2 regions of the Mesorhizobium sp. WSM1293 genome follow, and region 2 is predicted to be linked to the other one. Evidence: riboswitches for the same ligand, from Rfam matches in the RefSeq annotation. Region 2 holds a riboswitch; the other holds the start of a gene.

Region 1 (3,396 bases), on a different contig from region 2:
GCATCAGCGCCAATCCGAAACTCAACAATTGCGTCAAGGGCTGGGAAGCGGCGCGGCACGACTGGGTCGTCCTGGCCGATTCCAACGTGCTGATGCCGAGGGACTACATCCAGCACCTGATGGCTGCCTGGCGGCCCGGCACCGGCCTTGTCTGCTCGACGCCGATTGGTTCGCGGCCGGCCGGCTTCTGGGCCGAGGTCGAATGCGCTTTCCTCAACACGCTGCAGGCGCGCTGGCAATATGCCGGTGAGGCTCTCGGCCTCGGCTTTGCCCAGGGCAAGAGCATGCTCTGGAACAAGCCGATGCTCGACGCCAATGGCGGCATCCGCGTGCTGGCCGCCGAGATCGCCGAGGATGCCGCTGCGACCAAGCTGGTGAACAGTCTCGGCCTGCGCGTCAATCTCGTCGCCGCCCCCTTCGAGCAGCCGCTTGGCCGGCGCTCGTTTGACGAGATCTGGTCGCGTCAGGCCCGTTGGGCGCGCCTGCGCCGCGTCACTTTCCCGCTGTTCTTCGCACCCGAAATCCTGACCGGCGCCGTGGTGCCGCTGGTGCTTGCGTTGCTTGCGGCGGCAAGCGCCGGTTTCAGCCTCTGGGCAACCGCCCTTGCCGTGCTGGCGGCCTTCTATCTTCCAGAGTGCGCCCTGGCCTGGTCCAAGGGCTGGTACCTGTCGCCACGCATGGTCGCTGCGCTCATGGCGCGCGACCTGATCCTGCCGGCGATGTGGGGGCGCGGTTGGCTCGGCGGCGCCGTCGACTGGCGCGGCAATGCGATGACCATCGGCACCAAGACGGCCGAGCTGGAAGAGACGCCGTCCGGCGCCTGAAGGCCTCCTACCTGGCCTTCAGCGCCTGCGCGATGTCCTCGAGCAGATCGTCGGTATCCTCCAGGCCAACCGACAGCCTGAGCGTGCCCGGCCCGATGCCGAGCTCGGCGCGCGCCTCGTCGCTGAGATTCTTGTGCGTCGTCGTCGCCGGGTGGGTGATCAGGCTCTTGGCGTCACCGAGATTGTTGGAGATCAGGACGATGTCGAGCGCGTTCTGCAAGGCGAAGGCCGCCTGCTTGCCGCCCTTGACGTCCAGGCAGATCAGCGTCGAGCCGCCCGACATCTGCTTCTTGACGATGTCGGCCTGCGGATGGTCGGCGCGGCCGGGATAGATGACGCGCGCGATTTCCGGCCGTTCGGCCAGAAAATCCGCGATCCGGCCGGCACTTTCCGTCTGCTGGCGTACGCGCAGCGGCAGCGTTTCCAGGCCCTTCAGCAGCGTCCAGGCGTTGAAAGGCGAAAGGCTTGGGCCGGTATGGCGGAAATAGTCGTGCAGGTTCTCGTCGATCCACTTCTTGTCCGACAGGATGACGCCGCCGAGACAGCGCCCCTGGCCGTCTATGTGCTTGGTCGCCGAATAGACGACGACATGGGCGCCGAGCTGCAGGGGCTTCTGCTGCAGGGGCGTGGCGAAGACATTGTCGACGATCAGCCTGGCGTCGATCGAATTGGCAAGCGAAGCGACAGCGGCGATATCGACCACTTCCAGCGTCGGATTGGTCGGGCTTTCCAGGAAGAACAGCTTGGTGTTCGGCTTGACCGCCTTTTCCCAGTTGGCGATGTCGGTGCCGTCGACCAGCGTCGCCTCGATGCCGTATCTCGGCGCCAGCGTCTCGACCACCCAGCGGCAGGAGCCGAACAGCGCGCGTGCCGCCACGATATGGTCGCCGGCCTTGGCGCTGCACAGAAGGGCGGCCGTCACCGCCGCCATGCCGGACGCGGTGGCGCGCGCGTCTTCGGCACCTTCCAGCGCGCACATGCGCTTCTCGAACATGTCGACGGTCGGATTGGCGTAGCGCGAATAGATGAAACCCGGCTCTTCGCCCTTGAAACGGGCTTCGGCGGCTTGCGCCGTTTCGTAGACATAGCCTTGGGTGAGATAGATCGCTTCTGACGTTTCGCCGAAACCGGAACGCAGCGTTCCGCTGTGCACGAGTGCCGTCTGAGGCTTCCAGTTGCGCTTCTTGGTGCTCATCGCTTTTCTTCCAGACACAAAAAAACCGGCCGCGAAAGTCGCAACCGGTCCATACGGCCTTGCGGCCCGACGGTCCTTTAGCGACTTGTTTAACGTGGCTGCAAGCCGACCGGCCAAATCACCACGGGATAACGACCCTTTAGACCCGCACCGCGCTTGCGTCAATTGCCGGCTTCATTAAGAGGTTTGTACCAAGCAGGAGTGGAGCCTTGCGGCAGACAGGCATTCTTCCCGACCAGGACATATCGGCGCTGTTCCAGTCCGGCGCGCTGAAGTCGGCGCGTGCGCTCGATGCCGACCAGATCCAGCCGGCCAGCCTTGATCTCAGGCTCGGCGACAAGGCCTGGCGGGTGCGCGCCTCCTTCCTGCCCGGCCCCAATCACAAGGTCTCGGAAAAGCTCGACCGGCTGCAGCTGCACGAGATCAATCTGGCCGAGGGCGCGGTGCTGGAGACCGGCTGCGTCTATATCGTGCCCCTGCTTGAAAGCCTGGCGCTGCCGGCGGACATTTCAGCCTCGGCCAATCCGAAGAGCTCGACCGGGCGGCTCGACATCTTCACCCGCGTCATGACCGATCGCGGCCACGAGTTCGACAAGATCGCCGCCGGCTATCATGGCCCGCTCTTTCTGGAAGTCAGCCCGCGCACCTTCCCGATCGTCGTCCGCACCGGGTCGCGCCTGTCGCAGATCCGTTTCCGCATCGGCAATGCGCTGCTCTCGGAAGCCGAGTTGCACGACCTGCATCGCACGCAGATGCTGGTCGCCACCGAGCCGCCGAACATTTCCGGCGGCGGCATCGCGCTGTCGATCGACCTCAACGGCGATCAAAGCGGCTTGGTCGGCTATCGCGGCAAGCATCACACCGGCCTCGTCGATGTCGACAAGCGCGCGGCCCAGGAAGTCGTCGACTTCTGGGAACCGATCCACAAGAGCGGCGCCGGCGAACTGGTGCTCGACCCCGATGAATTCTACATCCTCGTCAGCCAGGAGGCGGTGCATGTGCCGCCGCTCTACGCCGCCGAGATGACGCCCTTCGATCCGCTGGTCGGCGAATTCCGCGTCCATTATGCCGGCTTCTTCGATCCGGGCTTCGGCCATTCCGCGTCCGGCGGCACCGGCAGCCGGGCGGTGCTGGAAGTGCGCAGCCATGAAGTGCCGTTCATCCTCGACCACGGCCAGATCGTCGGCCGGCTGGTCTACGAGCATATGCTGAAGCGGCCGCAGGCACTCTACGGCACCGATCTCGGCTCCAACTACCAGGCGCAGGGCCTGAAGCTGTCCAAGCATTTCCGCGCCGCGCGCTGACACTCATTGCCCCAAGGCAAAATACTTGCCTGTGCCGGTTCGGCATGCTTGGCTGCCTTGCCGCCCGTCAAGC
Region 2 (3,396 bases):
GACATCCCGCCACATGGTCGGATCGGAGGCGGCAAGGCGGGTGAAGTCGCGGAAGCCGGAAGCCGAATATTTGATCACTTCGGATTTGGTCACCGACTGCAGATCATCGGCGGTGCCGACGATGTTGTAGGCGATGATGTGCGGCAGATGCGAGACGATGGCCAGCGTCATATCGTGATGCTGGGGATCCATCGTGTCGATGTTGGCGCCGCAGCGCCGCCAGAACTCCGACAGCCTCTCCAACGCGTCCGGGTCGGTGTCGGGCAGCGGCGTGAAGATGCACCAGCGATTGTCGAACAGGTCGGCGAAACCGGCGTCGGGGCCGGATTTTTCTGTGCCCGCCAGCGGGTGGCCGGGAATGAAATGGACACCTTCAGGCACATAAGGCTGCATTTGCGCAATGACAGACGCCTTGGTCGAGCCGACATCGGTGAGGATCGCGCCCGGCTTCAGCGCCGGCGCGATTTCCTCGGCAACCGTGCCGGACGAGCCGACCGGCACCGAAATGATGACCAGGTCGGCATCGCGGACAGCTTCTCTCGCATCGGTGCTATAGCTATCGCCCAGCCCAAGCTCCTCGGCCCGTGCCAGCGTCGCCGCACTGCGGGTCGAGATGGATACGTGGCGGGCGAGGCCCTCGCGGCGGATGACGCGGGCCAGCGACGAGCCGATCAGGCCGATGCCGACCAGCGCGATCTTTTCAAACATCGGTGATGTCATGGTTTCTAGCTTTTCAGGAATGTCGTGAGAGCGGCGACAACGCCGCGATTGGCCTGTTCGGTACCGACGGTCATGCGCAGCGCGTTGGGAAAGCCATAGCCCGAAACGCGCCGCAATATATAGCCGCGCGCCGTCAGATAGTCGTCCGCCGCCGCTGCCGAATGTTTCTGGTCCTCGGGAAAATGAATGAGGATGAAATTGCCGACGCTGGGCGTCACCCGCAACCCAAGCTTTGTGAATTCCTCACTCAGCCAGGCCAGCCAGGTCTCGTTGTGCGCCACGCTGCGCTCGACATGGGCGCGATCGCGAATGGCGGCGATGCCGGCTTCGATCGCCGTCGCATTGACGTTGAAGGGGCCGCGCACGCGGTTGATGGCGTCGACGATGTGCATCGGCCCGTACATCCAGCCGATCCGCGCCCCGCCAAGGCCGATCTTGGAGAAGGTCCGGGTCATCACCACGTTCTCTGCGCTGCCGACCAGTTCGATGCCGGCCTCATAGTCGTTGCGGCGAACATATTCGGCGTAGGCCGCGTCGAGCACCAGAAGCACGTGCCTGGGCAGACCGGCATGCAGCCGGCGCACCTCCTGGAACGGCACATAGGTGCCGGTCGGATTGTTGGGATTGGCGAGGAACACGATCTTGGTACGCGGCGTGACGGCGGCCAGGATGGCGTCGATATCGGCGCGCTCGTCTGTTTCCTTGATCGTCACCGGAACGGCGCCCGCCGACTGGATGTAGATCTTGTAGACCATGAAGGCGTGCTCGGTGATGACGGCCTCGTCGCCGGGCGCCAGATAGGTCTGCGCCAGCAGGCCGAGGATCTCGTCGGAGCCGTTGGAGCAGATGATGTTCTGCGGGTTGAGGCCATGCACCTCGGCGATCGCTTCGCGCAGCCGCCTGGCGGTGCCGTCTGGATAGACGTCAAGCTTTCCGGCAATCTCGCGCGCGGCTTCGATCGCCTTCGGCGAGGGCCCGAGCGGGTTCTCGTTGGAGGACAGCTTGTGGACCTTGGCGACGCCGGCAGGCGCCGTGCTCTTGCCCGGCACATAGGCGTCTATGTCCATGATGCCCGCGCGCGGGGTTGGACGTGCCTGGTCCGGTGTCTGGCTCATGTCGCAAAATCCGTCGAGAACGCTTCCTGAGGGAAGCCGCAGCGGAAATACAAGCCGTGGCCTGCAATGTCGAGAGGCGACAGCCTCCCGCCCAAGGCAGGCCGTTGACGCCGGCGCGCCACAGCCCTAGAAGGGGAGCGAACTTCCGTGGTGATTTGGCCGGTCGGCTTGCAGCCACGTTAAACAACTTGCTAAAGGGCCGTTTGCATCCTGTAACCGGCTTTGCGACCGCAATGCCGGTTTTTTGTTGTCCGCGCCGGCCGGACACCCGTATCGGCATCGACTTTCGACGAGTGCGATGCGTGGGCTCAAAGTGTGAGATGGATGTCATGGCCGTTCTGCGTGCCCGCAAAACCAACAACGAGGTCGACCAACCGTCGAGCCCGGTTTTGCGTTTTGGATCCGACAAGCCGCTCAAGCTGGACGCCGGTACGCTGCTGTCACCGTTCCAGATCGCCTACCAGACCTACGGCACGCTGAACGATGCCCGCTCCAACGCCATCCTCGTCTGCCATGCGCTGACCGGAGACCAGCACGTCGCCAGCACCAATCCGGTGACCGGCAAGCCTGGCTGGTGGGAAGTGCTGATCGGCCCCGGCAAGATCATCGACACCAATCGTTTCTTCGTCATCTGCTCCAACGTCATCGGCGGTTGCCTTGGGTCCACCGGCCCGGCCTCGACCAATCCCGCCACCGGCAAGCCCTATGGGCTCGACCTGCCGATCATCACCATCCGCGACATGGTGCGGGCGCAGCAGATGCTGATCGACCATTTCGGCATCGAGAAACTATTCTGCGTGCTCGGCGGCTCGATGGGCGGCATGCAGGTGCTGGAATGGGCGTCGAGCTATCCGGAGCGCGTCTTCTCGGCACTGCCGATCGCCACCGGCGCGCGCCATTCCTCGCAGAACATCGCCTTTCATGAGGTTGGCCGGCAGGCTGTCATGGCCGATCCGGACTGGCATGGCGGCAAATATTTCGAGCACGGCAAACGCCCGGAAAAGGGCCTGGCGGTAGCCCGTATGGCCGCCCACATCACTTACCTGTCGGAAGCCGCCCTGCACCGCAAGTTCGGCCGCAATCTGCAGGATCGCGAAGCGCTGACCTTCGGCTTCGACGCCGACTTCCAGATCGAAAGCTATCTGCGCCATCAGGGCATGACCTTCGTCGATCGCTTCGACGCCAATTCCTACCTCTACATGACGCGGTCGATGGACTATTTCGACCTCGCCGCAGACCATGGCGGCCGGTTGGCCGATGCCTTCGCCGGCACGAAAACCCGCTTCTGCCTGGTGTCGTTCACCTCGGATTGGCTGTTCCCGACCGAGGAGAGCCGCTCGATCGTGCATGCGCTCAACGCCGCCGGCGCATCGGTATCCTTCGTCGAGATCGAGACCGACCGTGGCCACGACGCATTCCTGCTCGACGAGCCGGAACTGTTTGCCGCGATAAACGGCTTCATCGGCTCGGCGGCCCGGGCGAGAGGGCTGAGCGCATGACCCGGAAAAATTGCAGGCTTTTTGGATCGGGATCATGCGCCAGGCGGGAGGCGAAGCCATGA

What was found. Region 2 has a riboswitch for S-adenosylmethionine ahead of M729_RS0122385 (homoserine O-acetyltransferase). Riboswitches for the same ligand answer to the same signal wherever they lie in the genome.
Region 1: linked by a shared signal. The riboswitch ahead of M729_RS0112295 (O-succinylhomoserine sulfhydrylase) and the one ahead of M729_RS0122385 (homoserine O-acetyltransferase) in region 2 are both predicted to bind S-adenosylmethionine.

Annotation. Positions count from the first base shown of each region.
Region 1 covers NZ_AZUV01000009.1:113,873-117,268, reverse strand. The annotation lists gene M729_RS0112300 (ceramide glucosyltransferase) at 1-824, shown strand, start outside; gene M729_RS0112295 (O-succinylhomoserine sulfhydrylase) at 832-2,019, opposite strand; SAM riboswitch at 2,077-2,154, opposite strand; gene M729_RS0112290 (2'-deoxycytidine 5'-triphosphate deaminase) at 2,229-3,323, shown strand.
Region 2 covers NZ_AZUV01000019.1:39,397-42,792, forward strand. The annotation lists gene M729_RS0122375 (prephenate/arogenate dehydrogenase family protein) at 1-720, opposite strand, end outside; gene hisC (histidinol-phosphate transaminase) at 726-1,835, opposite strand; SAM riboswitch at 1,973-2,050, shown strand; gene M729_RS0122385 (homoserine O-acetyltransferase) at 2,165-3,334, shown strand; gene metW (methionine biosynthesis protein MetW) at 3,393-3,396, shown strand, end outside.